4 regions of the Streptomyces sp. NPDC058741 genome follow, and region 1 is predicted to be linked to each of the others. Evidence: riboswitches for the same ligand, from Rfam matches in the RefSeq annotation. Region 1 holds a riboswitch; each other region holds the start of a gene.
The links. Region 1 has a riboswitch for cyclic di-AMP ahead of ACFW6P_RS08205 (transglycosylase family protein). Riboswitches for the same ligand answer to the same signal wherever they lie in the genome.

Region 1 (3,185 bases):
GCACTTGAAGCCGTTGCGCTGGGCCAGCTCCACGGCGTCCAGGGTCTCGGTGAGCGAACCGATCTGGTTCACCTTCACGAGCAGCGCGTTGGCCGCGCCCTCCTCGATGCCGCGGGCGAGGCGCTCGGGGTTGGTGACGAACAGGTCGTCGCCGACGAGCTGGACCTTGTCGCCGAGCTTGTCGGTGATGGTCTTCCAGCCGTCCCAGTCGTCCTCGAACAGCGGGTCCTCGATGGACACGAGCGGGTACGCGTCGACGAGCTCCGCGTAGTACTCGGTCATCTCGGCCGCCGAGCGCTCCTTGCCCTCGAAGGTGTAGACGCCGTCCTCGTAGAACTCGGAGGCGGCCACGTCGAGCGCCAGGGCGATCTGCTCGCCGGGGGTGTAGCCGGCTTCCTTGATCGCCTCGAGGATGAGGTCGAGGGCCTCGCGGTTGGAGCCGAGGTTCGGGGCGAAGCCGCCCTCGTCGCCGAGGCCGGTGGCCAGGCCCTTGCTCTTCAGGACCTTCTTCAGCGTGTGGTAGACCTCGGCGCCCCAGCGCAGGGCCTCGGAGAAGGACTCCGCGCCGATCGGGGCGATCATGAACTCCTGGATGTCCACGTTGGAGTCGGCGTGCGAGCCGCCGTTCAGGATGTTCATCATCGGCACCGGCAGCAGGTGCGCGTTGGGGCCGCCCAGGTAGCGGAACAGCGGCAGGTCGCTGGCCTCGGAGGCGGCGTGGGCGACGGCGAGCGAGACGCCGAGGATGGCGTTGGCGCCCAGGGAGCCCTTGTTGTCGGTGGCGTCCAGGTCGAACATGGCCTGGTCGATCAGGCGCTGCTCGGTGGCGTCGTAGCCGACCAGCTCCGGGCCGATCTGCTCGATGACCGCGAGGACGGCCTTCTCCACACCCTTGCCGAGGTAACGGTTCGAGTCGCCGTCGCGGAGCTCGATGGCCTCGAAGGCGCCCGTCGAGGCGCCGGACGGGACGGCGGCACGACCCGTGCTGCCGTCGTCGAGGCCGACCTCGACCTCGACCGTGGGGTTGCCTCGGGAGTCCAGGATTTCCCGGGCTACGACGACGTCGATGGACGGCACGAGCATCTCCTTCTCGATGTGACGCGGGTACGCGGGCCGCTCGGGCCCTGCGAGGCGCGGGCCGCGGTGGCTCGCGACATGAGCCTAACCGGCTCGGGGCGTTCGGCCACCGGGTCTCCCACCTCGTGGACAGAACCGAGAGAAAATTGTTTCCGAACGGAACAAAGCAGGATGCCGAAAGAACCCCGCCCCGGTGCGTACGGGGGACGACGCACCGGGGCGGGGGAACCATGGGCCCTGGGCGGGCCGCTGCTCACTTCAGGTGCAGCTGCTGGCCCGGGTAGATGAGGTTGGCGTCCTGAACGATGTCCTTGTTCAGCTCGAAGAGCTTCTCCCAGCCGCCCTTGACCTTCTCCTCCGCGGCGATGGAGCTCAGGGTGTCGCCCTTGACGACCTTGTACTCGCCGTCGCCCTTCTTGACCTTCTTGCCGGTCGGGGTGGTGACGGTCTTCTTCGCGGCCGGACGCTCGGCGGAGCGGGAGGCGGGCTGCCGGGTCTCGCGGGTCTCGGTGCTCTGCCGGCTCTGGCTCTGGTTCTGGCTCTGGCTCTGCGAGGAGCTGCCGGAGTCGGCGGAGCCGCCGGTGTAGCCGGCACTCGACAGGCCCTTGCCGCAGACCGGCCAGGCACCCTTGCCCTGGCCCGCGAGGACCTTCTCGGCGATCTCGATCTGCTGGGCCTTGGTGGCCTGGTCGGCGGTGGAGGCGTACTTGGTGCCGCCGTAGCCGGCCCAGGTGGAGGCGGAGAACTGCAGACCGCCGTAGTAGCCGTTGCCGGTGTTGATGGACCAGTTGCCGCCCGACTCGCACTGGGCGACGGCGTCCCACTCGGAGGCGGTGGCGGCGGAGGCGCTGCCGGCCGCCATCAGCGGGCCGGCGACGGCCGCGGAGGCGACACCGGCGACGGCGACGGCACGGGCGGCCTTGGACGGACGGCGGTGCTTGCCCTTGCTGGAAAACAGCATGGATGGATCCCCTCACCGACGCCTGCGAGGTGAGCTGTCGGGTTCGGGCCGGCTGAGTTGCCCGGCCACGTCCCTGACGGGACGCGGCTTCACCCCAAGCCCTTCCGGCGGAACGAGCCGGTCGGGCACCTACCTTGGGTCCCCCGCTCCTGCCTACGGCGCTTGACGCGACGACTGTTCCCGTGCGGCCGCTGGCAGGATTCGGCGTTGCGGCAACCGGGGCTCACGGTGGCGAGCGGTCACGACCGTAGACATGCGATCCGGGGAAATTCAAAGACGACCAGGCCTTCTGAGATCTATCTCTCACGACCCTCAAACGGGACATTAGCCGCGAAATATGACGTGAACTCGCGCCTTTTCGGGGTGACTTCAGCCCTCGTTTCCGCCGTGCCCGAACGACCACTCGTCGTCCGCTTCGCCCCTGGTCGTGAGCGTCTGACCGGGGCGGATGAGGTTCGGGTCGGCCCCGACGGCCTCCCGGTTCACGTCGTAGAGCGCCCGCCATCCGCCGCTGACGTCAAGGGAGTCGGCGATGGACCAGAGACTGTCACCGGAACGGACGGTGTAGGCGCCGTCCGCCGCGTCGCGGGAGGCGTCGTCACCGCGCGAGGCGTGCCGGCCCGCGGACTCGTCCGCCCGGCCGTCGGCCGGCTCGGCGTTCTCGTCGGCGCCGGGGCCGCGGTGACGGCCGGAGCCGGTGCCGGTGAGCGCCGAGGAGTCCTCGCCCTGCCGCGCGTTATCGGGCATCTCGCCGGGGGCGGCCAGGGGGGAGTTCCCGTCCTCACTCTGCCGCGCGGGGTCGGCGGAGGCCGAGGACTTGTCGGACTTGAGCGTTTCGTCGCTTTCTTCGTCGTTATCGGTCGCAGTCGACTCCGGATCAGGCGACGGGGACGACGAGGCCGTCGACGACGGGGACGCGTCGGGGGATTCGAGCAGACCGGGTGAATCCGTGGGACGGGAGGACTCGTCCGACTCGTCCGACTCGGGCGAACCGGGCGACTCGGGCGAACCGGAGGCGCCGGAGCCCTTGCCCTGCTCGAGGCCGGAGAGCAGTCCGCAGGTGCGCCACGCGCCGACCCCCTGGTCGGCGAGGATTCTCTCGGCCACCGATATCTGCTGGGAGCGGCTGGCCAGGTCGGCGCTCACG
Region 2 (3,185 bases), on a different contig from region 1:
GATCCCGCACGAGCTGGCCAACCCCTCGCGCCGCGCCGCCAAGGAGCTCTCCAAGGAGCTGTTCCCGGCGGACTCGCGCATGTCGCGGCCCCGGCAGGGCACCGAGGAGACGGTCGCCGCGATCGACTCCGCGGCCGTACGCGGCTTCTACGAGAAGCACGTCCGCCCCGCCACCGCCACCGCGGTGGTCGTCGGCGACCTGACCGGCATCGACCTCGACGCTCTGCTGGGCGACACGCTCGGCGCCTGGACCGGGTCGCAGGCCGAGCCGCGGCCGGTGCCGCCGGTGACCGCCGACGACAGGGGGCGGGTCGTCATCGTGGACCGCCCGGGCGCCGTGCAGACGCAGCTGCTGATCGGCCGCATCGGCCCGGACCGGCATGACCGCGTCTGGCCCGCGCAGGTGCTCGGCACGTACTGCCTCGGCGGCACCCTCACCTCCCGGCTGGACCGCGTCCTGCGCGAGGAGAAGGGCTACACCTACGGCGTGCGCGCGTTCGCCCAGGTCCTGCGGTCCGCTCCGGACGGCACCGGTGCCTCGATGCTCGCCATCAGCGGCTCCGTGGACACGCCCAACACCGGCCCGGCCCTGCAGGACCTGTGGACGGTGCTGCGCACGCTCGCCGCGCAGGGCCTGACGGACGCCGAGCGGGACGTCGCCGTGCAGAACCTGGTCGGTGTCGCGCCGCTGAAGTACGAGACGGCGGCCGCCGTCGCGTCGACGCTGGCCGACCAGGTCGAGCAGCACCTGCCCGACGACTACCAGGCCACGCTGTACCGGCAGCTCGCCGCGACCGGCACCGTGGAGGCCACCGCGGCGGCCGTCAGCGCCTTCCCGGTGGACCGGCTGGTGACCGTCCTCGTCGGCGACGCGGCGCAGATCCAGGGGCCGGTCGACGCCCTCGGCATCGGCGAAGTCTCGGTCGTCGCCGCCGAGTAGGGGCACGCGCGCGGGAGCCCTGGTCGTCCTGGAAGGCACCAGGGCTCCTTTACGCCCGAATTGGTATGGAGGTTGCCCGTCTGCCCTGTGGGATGCGCTACAAAAGCGGGGTTCCGTTTGGGAATTGAAAGTGCCCCCGCTTAGCGTCATCCGGGCTGTTCGTCAGGCAGTGCGCCGCACCCGCGGCACCGGACAGTCATCGCCGAGTCCCCGTACGGCGCGAGCCAGGGGAGCCGGGGACCCATCAGCAGTCCCTGGGGTGAATCGGACGCCCGCGCGAGCCGCGAGGGGGTCCGTAGGAGACCTTCCTGCTCCGAACCCGTCAGCTAACCCGGTAGGCGAGAGGGAAGGAAAGGACCAGCCACCACATGGCGTTCACCCGCGCCGCCGGGAAGCACCGACGTCCCAGCCGGATGCAGCGTGGCACCGCCCGCGCGGCGGGCGTAGCGGCCCTCGCCACCACCGGTGTCATCGGCACCGTGGCCGCTCCGGCCGCCGTCGCCGCCGACCCCGCTCCCGAGCAGACCGGTCTCACTCCCGTCGTCACCATGGGCGACACCGTCGCCCAGCAGATCGGCGCCCAGGCCGTCGCCCAGAAGCAGGCGGCCGAGGAGGCCGCCGCCAGGCAGAGGGCCGAGGAGGCCGCCCGCGAGCAGGCCGCCGAGGCCGCCAAGAGGGCCAAGGAAGCGGCCGAGAAGGCCCGCGAGGCCAAGGAGCGCGCCGCCCGCGAGGCCGAGCGCAAGCGCCTCAACACCTTCGTCTCCCCGATCTCCGGCTCGTACGTCTCCACCGGCTACCAGACCAGCAGCGGCCTGTGGTCCTCCGGCAGCCACACCGGCGTCGACTTCCACGCCGCCACCGGCACCTCCGTCCACGCGGTCGGTACGGGCACGGTCGTCGAGGCCGGCTGGGGCGGCTCCTACGGCAACCAGATCGTGATCAAGATGAACGACGGCACGTACACCCAGTACGGCCACCTGTCGTCCATCGCCGTCTCCGTGGGCCAGAAGGTCACGCCCGGCCAGCAGATCGGCCTGTCCGGCGCCACCGGCAACGTGACCGGCCCGCACCTGCACTTCGAGGCCCGCACGAGCCCCGAGTACGGCTCGGACATGGACCCCGTCGCCTACCTCCGCTCGCACGGCGTGAACATCTGACGGATCCCGCTCCGCGTCCCCGGGCCCCGGCCGCACGAGCCGGGGCCTTTCGGGTTTTCGGCAGCCGGCCCCTGTCCGAAAAATATCCCTGATTTCCGGCCCGCCGTCGGAAATTCCCGCTCATTGCCATAGAGTCACGGAACACGTGTCACGCGTCGGCATTTCACGGGGATTGGCGGAGGTCGGTCATGCGTATTCCCGCGCACTCGGTCTGCACGGCCATCCGGGACGACATCGTCGCGGGTGTCCACGAACGCGGCAGCCGGCTCACCGAGGAACTCCTCGCCCGCCGCTACGGTGTCTCACGCGTCCCCGTCCGGGAGGCCCTGCGGACCCTGGAGGCCGAGGGTTTCGTGGTGACCCGGCGGCACGCGGGCGCGTGCGTCGCCGAGCCCACCGAGCAGGAGGCGGCCGACCTGCTGGAGATGCGCGTGCTGCTGGAGCCGCTCGGCGCCGCCCGGGCCGCCCAGCGCCGCACCGAGGCCCACCTGAAGGTCCTGCGCGGCCTGGTCCGGCTGGGCCAGGAGCGCGCCCGCCGGGGAGGCGGCGACGACCTGCGCTCTCTGGGCGGGTGGTTCCACGAGACGCTCGCGCAGGCCTCCGGCAGCCCCGCCCTCACCTCGGCGCTCACCCAGCTCCGCCACAAGATCGCGTGGATGTACGCCGTCGAGCCGCCGGCCAGTCCCGCGGAGTACTGGGGCGAGCACGGGGCGATCGTGGACGCTGTGGCGCGCGGGGACGGCGAGCGCGCGCGGGCGCTCACGGCGCTGCACGCCGAGCGCGCCACGGCCGCGCACCGTCTGCGCATCGGCTCCACCGGGCAGCACATCGGCTCCGCCGGGGAGCGCCCCGAGCGTGTGAGGAATGCGCAACATGGCGTAAACACGGGAAGCCCGCGGCATTAACATGCGAGCCGTATACAAAGAGCGGGATATTCGCGGGGGCTGTTTGCGCTGCCCGCGAACAGGAAATGCGGGGGGAATGCGAAGGGCTCGCCCGTGAATGCGGACGAGCCCTTCAGGGTGCGCCGGGTCAGGCGCGGGAAATACTCAGACGGTCTCGGGAAGCTCCTCGAGGCCCTCGGAGAC
Region 3 (3,185 bases), on a different contig from region 1:
TGGACGACCTCGGATCGAGGGGGCTCGCGGTGTGCGGGCAGGGCGCGCAGGTGTACGACGCCGGCGCGAACCGGCTGCTGTGGTCCGTCACGCTGGACCGGGAGCTGGCGGAGACCGCCCTCGGCAAGATCGAGGCCGAGGTGGGGGAGGTGTACGCGGCGGTCGACCAGGACGGGGTCGACGGGCTGACGCTGATCGAGCCGGGCTACCTCATGCCGCACCCGACGCTGCCCGCGGTACGGGTCGAGCGGCGCGAGGAGCTGTGGGCCGAGCCCATCAGCAAGGTGCTGCTGCGCCACCCCCGGCTGTCGGACGACGAACTGGCCGCGACGGCCCGCTCGGTGGTCGGGTCGCTGGCGACCGTGACGATGTCGGGGCCCGGCACGGTCGAGCTGCAGCCGTGCGGTGTCACGAAGGCGACGGGCCTGGCGCTGGCCGCGGAGCACCTGGGGCTGCGGCCGGCCGACACCGTCGCCTTCGGGGACATGCCCAACGACATCCCGATGTTCGACTGGGCCGCCCACGGCGTCGCGATGGCCAACGCTCATCCCGAACTCAAGGCCGTGGCCGACGAGATCACCCTGTCGAACGAGGACGACGGCGTCGCCGTCGTCCTCGAGCGACTGCTGGGCGGCGCGGATCAGTACGGGCCGTTGACGTTGTCGATCGAGCCGTAGCGGTCGGCCGCGTAGTTGCAGGCCGCGGTGATGTTGGCGACCGGGTCGTACGGGTCGAACGGGGTGCCCTCGACGTGGTAGGCGGCGAAGGTCGGGTCGATCACCTGCAGCAGGCCCTTGGACGGGGTGCCCTTGGCGGCGTTGGAGTCCCAGTTGTTGATCGCCTGCGGGTTGCCGGACGACTCGCGCATGATGTTGCGGTAGATGCCGTCGTAGGAGCCAGGGATGCCCTTCTGCGCCATGATGTCGAGCGCCTCGCGGATCCATCCGTCCAGGTTGTCCGCGTAGGTCTTGGCGGAGGCCTGGGTGGCCTGGGCGACGCCGCCGGCGGGCTTCGCGGCCGGCTTGGCCGGGGCGGACGACGGGGTCGCCTCCTTCGTGGCGGCGGGAGCCTTCGTCGTGTTGACCTTCAGCTTCAGACCCGGGTGGATCAGCTTCGGGTCCTCGCCGACGGCGGCGCGGTTGTCCTGGTACAGCTGCTTCCAGCCACCCGAGACGTCGTACTTGACCGCGATGCGGTAGAGCGAGTCGCCCTTGGCCACGGTGTGGATGAGCGACGTGGCCTGGGCGGCCTGCGGGACGGACCGCACGGGGGCGCTCTGGGGTTCGGCGGCGCTCGCGTGCGTCGCGCCGAGAAGCGGCAGGGCCAGGGCGACCCCGCCGGTTCCGACGGCGACGACGCCGCGGGTGAACGGGTTCGTGCGGGTATGACGGTGCTTACCTCGTCCGAGCATGGCGATGTTCCTCTCCGGCGCCTGCGAGGTGAGCTGTCGGGTTCGGGCCGGGAGGTGCCCGGCCGCGCACGGCACTGTCGTGCCGTGCGCGGCTTCACCCCGAGCCGTTCCGCTGTGCGGACCGGCGACTTACCTGGGTCCCCCGCTCCTGCCCTGCGTGAGTGATCGGTTCTGTGGGGTATCCGGGCGGTGGCAGGATTCGGCGTCCGCCGGACAGGGCCGGAACGTATGCGAGAGCACATGTCGGGAACAAGCCGTCGGCGTCACACATCCCGCTTGTCGACCTTGGTCGGGCGGTATGGGGTAGCTTGATCCTTTGCGGTCGCCAAGGCTCAACTGGCTTAGGGGTAAAGGGTCTGAGGGTCGGCGTCGAGGTCGGGCGGGGGAGAGGTGCAAGTGATTCAATTCACTGATCACGTTCCGGGGCGCAATGTTCAACAAAGGGAATTTGCTTCATTGTTGCGGCAAATCGCATATCACCCACCACGTCATGGAAAGTGGATAAATGTCTGTTCTTATGAGCTGATCGAAGGAATGGCGGTCTTGATCGGATACCACCCGGCCTGTAACCCCGGGCGCTGGCGGTGATCGAAACGTGACCGGATACGCTGACAGGAGTGGGGGCGGCGACCTATCGACAATCCGCGTCATCACCGGCAGACACAGCAGACAGGAGACCCCTCGTGACCGACGTCGGGCCGTTCGGGCTGAGCGTGCGGGACCAGGCTCTGGAAGCCGATGTCCAGGCCGGGCTGACGGCTGTCGAGGAAGGCTTGCTCGAGGCCACCAAGAGCGAGGTGCCCTTCATCACGGAGGCCGCCCAGCACCTGGTGCGGGCCGGCGGCAAGCGGTTCCGGCCGCTGCTCGTGATGCTCGCGGCCCAGTTCGGCGGTGACCGCCACGCACCCGGGATCGTGCCGTCGGCCGTCGTCGTGGAGCTGACCCACCTGGCCACGCTCTACCACGACGACGTGATGGACGAGGCCACCGTGCGCCGCGGGGTGGAGAGCGCCAACACGCGCTGGGGCAACTCCGTCGCGGTCCTCACCGGCGACTTCCTCTTCGCGCGCGCCTCGCACATCCTGGCCGACCTCGGCCCGGAGGCCGTGCGCGTGCAGGCCGAGGCCTTCGAGCGGCTGGTGACCGGGCAGATCCTGGAGACGGCCGGGCCCCAGGACGGCCGCGACCCCGTCGAGCACTACCTGGACGTGCTGGGCGGCAAGACCGGCTCGCTGGTCGCCGTGTCCTGCCGGTTCGGCGCGATGATGTCGGGCGCCGACGACACGGTCGTGGACGTGCTCACCCAGTACGGCGAGCGGCTCGGCGTCGCCTTCCAGCTCGCCGACGACGTCCTGGACATCGCATCCGACTCCCACGAGTCCGGCAAGACGCCCGGCACCGACCTGCGCGAGGGCATCCCCACGCTGCCGGTGCTGCGGCTGCGCGAGCGGGCGGCCCGGCTCGGCCTCGCGGAGGACCGCGCCCTGTGCGAGCTGCTGGACTCCGACCTCACCGACGACGCCCGGCACGCCGAGGCCCTGCGCCTGCTGCGCGCCCACCCGGCGCTGGAGCAGGCCCGGCGGGACACCGTCCGCTACGCCCAGGAGGCCCGTTCGGCGCTGGCGCCGCTGCCCGAGTGCGCCGCGAAGACGGCTCTGGTGGAACTGTCCGACGCCGTGGTGCACCGGGCCGGCTAGCCGCTGCCCCTCCCACGCCCCCCACCCGCGACCCCTACGGGTCGGGGGAGCTGCCGCCCTGTCGTGTCATACCGCAG
Region 4 (3,185 bases), on a different contig from region 1:
GAGCGCACATCGGCCGGTTTCACCCCGCTCGTGCCCGTCTCGATCCGGCTGACCTTGGACTGGTGCCAGCCCACCAGCCGGGCCGCCTCACCGCTGGTGAGCCCCGCCGAGGTGCGCAACGCGCGCAGTTCGGCGCCCAGTTTCCGGCGGCGCACCGCGGGACCGTGCTGCATGGGCTCCTCCTTACTCCTTCCGAGCCACTCAAATACGGTCTCGCGTGGCAGAGTTCACCGCTTTGAGCGACAGATATATGCATATCTTGGTGGATCGCCGCCCTTCGGGAGGGTCCTGGTGGCACTCTGGCGGCGAAGCACCAGTCCGGGACCGTACTCGAACCATCCGCTCCGTGTCGGACTGCGGTTCCGTGGGAAAGGGGCGACGTCGCCATGGCAGACCATCTGGAAGCATCCGTCACTCTGCCGAGTGATCCCGCCTCGGTCTCCGCGGCACGTGCCTTTGTCGTGGGCATGCTCGCGGAGTGGGGGCTGCCGGCGGACACGGAAGTGTCCGACACCGTCCGGCTCATCATCTCCGAACTCGCGACCAACGCCGTCCAGCACACCTTCGGCCAGTCGCCCACCTTCACCGTGGACGTCCTGCTCGACCGCGACGAACAACTGCGCATCGGCGTCACGGACAGTCATCCGCGCTTCCCCCGGCGGCTTCCGGCGGCCGTCCAGCAGGACAACGGCCGCGGACTCGTCATCATCCGCTGGCTGACCGCGGAGTGCGGCGGCAAGCTCCGTATCCGCCCCACCCGAGAGGGCGGCAAGACCATCTCGATCGAGCTCCCGTGGACGATCCCGGCCCGGCCGGTCAGCACAGCGGCCCGGCAGGAGCCGTGATCCGGCGTCGCCCGGGGCGGCGTACGGCGTCCCGGCCTTCCGCGCGCGGCCGTCCTCCCCCGGGCCTGACGCTCCTCTCCGGCACGTCCGCCGTCAGCGGCGCCGACGGCGCTGTGCGGGCGCTTCTCGGCGTGGTGCCGGTCCTTCCGGTTCCTCCGACGGCTGCCTCGAAGGCGTGCCGGAGGGGGGCCGGGCCGACACCGTCCTCGGGCGGTTCCCCGGAGGGGTGCCGGAGGCCGGACGCACCCGTCCCGTCCCGCCGCCCCGCCCGCCGCACCAGGAGCGGCCGGCGCGGACCCGTGTCACGCTCCGGAGTGCGGTGGCGTGTCAGGACGCCGCCGCACTCAGGGCGGTTCATTTCACGCGTCCGTACCAGACGCTCTTGGTCCAGATCTTCTGCAGGCGCACCACGTCCCCGGTCTTCGGGGCGTGCCAGAGCCTGTTCTTACCCGCGTAGATGCCGACGTGGTACACGTTCCGGCCCGAGTGGAAGAACACCAGGTCCCCGGCCTTGCGGTTCCTGGGGGAGATGTGGCGCGTCTTGTTGTACTGCTGGGCGGCCGTGCGCGGCAGCTTCTTGCCCGCCTTCCTGAACGAGTAGAGCGTGAGCCCCGAGCAGTCGAACCGGTACGGTCCGGTGGCCCCGTACCGGTAGGGCGAGCCCTTCTTGGACGCCGCGACCTTGAGTGCCTTCGTCCCATGGGTGGCCGCCGAGGCCTCGGCCGAGAAGCCGGGTGCCACGATCGAGCCGCCCACGGCGGCGATCGTGAGGGCCGAGGCGGTACCGGCCCGGACCATGAGCGACGGAACACGATTCAGCGCAGTCATGCGCACCCCTTCGTCAGCCGCCTGTGAAGGATGACCTGTCGGATTCGGGCTGGCGAAGTTGCCCGGCCGCTGACGCGGCTTCACCCCAAGGGCTGCTCGGATCCGGTCATGGCGTGACCGTCCCGGCGACCCGTCGTGCTTGGGTCCTCCACTCCTGCCGATGCACTTCCGTCGACCGGTCGTCCGTGCGGCGGCAGGACTCGGCGTCCGCCCGGACCGCCCCGCCGCTGTGGCGGGGGCTTGTCGTCAGACAGGGATCTTGCTTCATGCTTGTCCTGATATCCCAACGGAACCGGTTATTTGTGTTGTTACTCACCACTCGCCCGTTCGGGTGGCCGCGTCTGTGTTCGAGCCACGGTGCACCGCTCCGCCGGCCGCCGGACCAGCGGTGGAATGCCCCATTCCGCCCTTCGGGCACGCGCGTCGCGCAACTGTGAGGGGCCAAAAAAAGCACCCCCGTCTACTCCGGACAGGGGTACGTCTTTCGGGCCGTTTCGACTCGGCTCCGGACGCTCCGTCCTCGGGCCGGGCGTCCGGACCGTCGCCTCCGTGTCAACTCACGGAGTCCGTAGGCAGGGTGACCCGCGCCGTGCGCCGCTCGCCGTCCAGGACGCGCAGCGCCCGCGCCAGCGTGGCGGCGTGCAGTTCCGTCTCGCCCCGCTGGTGCATCAGGGCCAGCGCGTCGCGCAGTGCCGTCGCCTTGCCGACCAGTGCCTGGGCGGCGCGCAGTCCGCGGTAGGTGTCGCCGGGCAGGGAGGGGTTGATGCGACCGAGCAGGTCGACGACGTCGAGGTAACGGTCGATCAGCTCCGACTCGGCGCCGGTCAGGGCGGGCAGCGGGGGCAGTTCGGGAGGCAGCACCGGCGGCTCACTCCCCGGTCGGCACGGCCATGGTGGCCTTGCGGTTCGGCACGATCCTGTCGGCCAGGCCGTACTCCAGTGCCTCCTGGGCCGTGAGGACCTTGTCCCGCTCGATGTCCGCGCGGACCTGCTCGCGGCTGCGGCCCGTGTACCGGGCGAGCAGTTCCTCCATACGGGCCCGGATGCGCATCAACTCGTCGGCCTGGATCGCCAGATCGGTGGCCTGTCCGCGGACCGGCTCGGGCAGCGCCGGCTGATGGATCACCAGGCGCGCGTCGGGCAGCACGGAGCGCTTGCCGGGTGTGCCCGCCGCGAGCAGCACCGAGGCGGCCGCGCCGGCCTGGCCGAGGCAGATCGTCTCCACGTCGCAGGCGACGTACCGCATGGTGTCGTGGATCGCCGACATCGCGTGGAACGCGCCGCCGGGAGAGTTGATGTACAGCGAGATGTCCCGGTCCGGCGCCTGGTGCTCCAGGTGCATGAACTGGGCCATCACGTCGTTCGCCGAGGTCTCGTCGACCGGCGTCCCGAGGAAGACGATCCGCTCCTCCAGAAGCTTGGAGTACGGGTCCGTCGTCCGTTGCCCGGACCCGGTGCGTTCGGTGAACTCAGGCAGCACGTAACGGGCGGACGGTCGGGTCATGGGGAACC

Region 2: it holds a riboswitch for cyclic di-AMP, as region 1 does, so the genes downstream of both, ACFW6P_RS17135 (M23 family metallopeptidase) here and ACFW6P_RS08205 (transglycosylase family protein) in region 1, are expected to answer to the same signal.
Region 3: it holds a riboswitch for cyclic di-AMP, as region 1 does, so the genes downstream of both, ACFW6P_RS18760 (transglycosylase SLT domain-containing protein) here and ACFW6P_RS08205 (transglycosylase family protein) in region 1, are expected to answer to the same signal.
Region 4: it holds a riboswitch for cyclic di-AMP, as region 1 does, so the genes downstream of both, ACFW6P_RS12935 (C40 family peptidase) here and ACFW6P_RS08205 (transglycosylase family protein) in region 1, are expected to answer to the same signal.

Annotation. Positions count from the first base shown of each region.
Region 1 covers NZ_JBHYQH010000007.1:87,965-91,149, forward strand. Annotated here, with positions in the region: gene eno (phosphopyruvate hydratase) at 1-1,077, opposite strand, end outside; gene ACFW6P_RS08205 (transglycosylase family protein) at 1,331-2,038, opposite strand; cyclic di-AMP (ydaO/yuaA leader) riboswitch at 2,043-2,209, opposite strand; gene ACFW6P_RS08210 (transglycosylase family protein) at 2,408-3,185, opposite strand, start outside.
Region 2 covers NZ_JBHYQH010000018.1:110,565-113,749, forward strand. Annotated here, with positions in the region: gene ACFW6P_RS17130 (M16 family metallopeptidase) at 1-940, shown strand, start outside; cyclic di-AMP (ydaO/yuaA leader) riboswitch at 1,131-1,296, shown strand; gene ACFW6P_RS17135 (M23 family metallopeptidase) at 1,309-2,097, shown strand; gene ACFW6P_RS17140 (GntR family transcriptional regulator) at 2,286-3,002, shown strand; gene ACFW6P_RS17145 (HPr family phosphocarrier protein) at 3,147-3,185, opposite strand, start outside.
Region 3 covers NZ_JBHYQH010000021.1:57,966-61,150, reverse strand. Annotated here, with positions in the region: gene ACFW6P_RS18765 (HAD family hydrolase) at 1-677, shown strand, start outside; gene ACFW6P_RS18760 (transglycosylase SLT domain-containing protein) at 641-1,411, opposite strand; cyclic di-AMP (ydaO/yuaA leader) riboswitch at 1,415-1,585, opposite strand; gene ACFW6P_RS18755 (polyprenyl synthetase family protein) at 2,095-3,108, shown strand.
Region 4 covers NZ_JBHYQH010000012.1:97,101-100,285, forward strand. Annotated here, with positions in the region: gene ACFW6P_RS12925 (helix-turn-helix domain-containing protein) at 1-173, opposite strand, end outside; gene ACFW6P_RS12930 (ATP-binding protein) at 387-845, shown strand; gene ACFW6P_RS12935 (C40 family peptidase) at 1,200-1,673, opposite strand; cyclic di-AMP (ydaO/yuaA leader) riboswitch at 1,676-1,848, opposite strand; gene ACFW6P_RS12940 (hypothetical protein) at 2,226-2,534, opposite strand; gene ACFW6P_RS12945 (ATP-dependent Clp protease proteolytic subunit) at 2,542-3,177, opposite strand.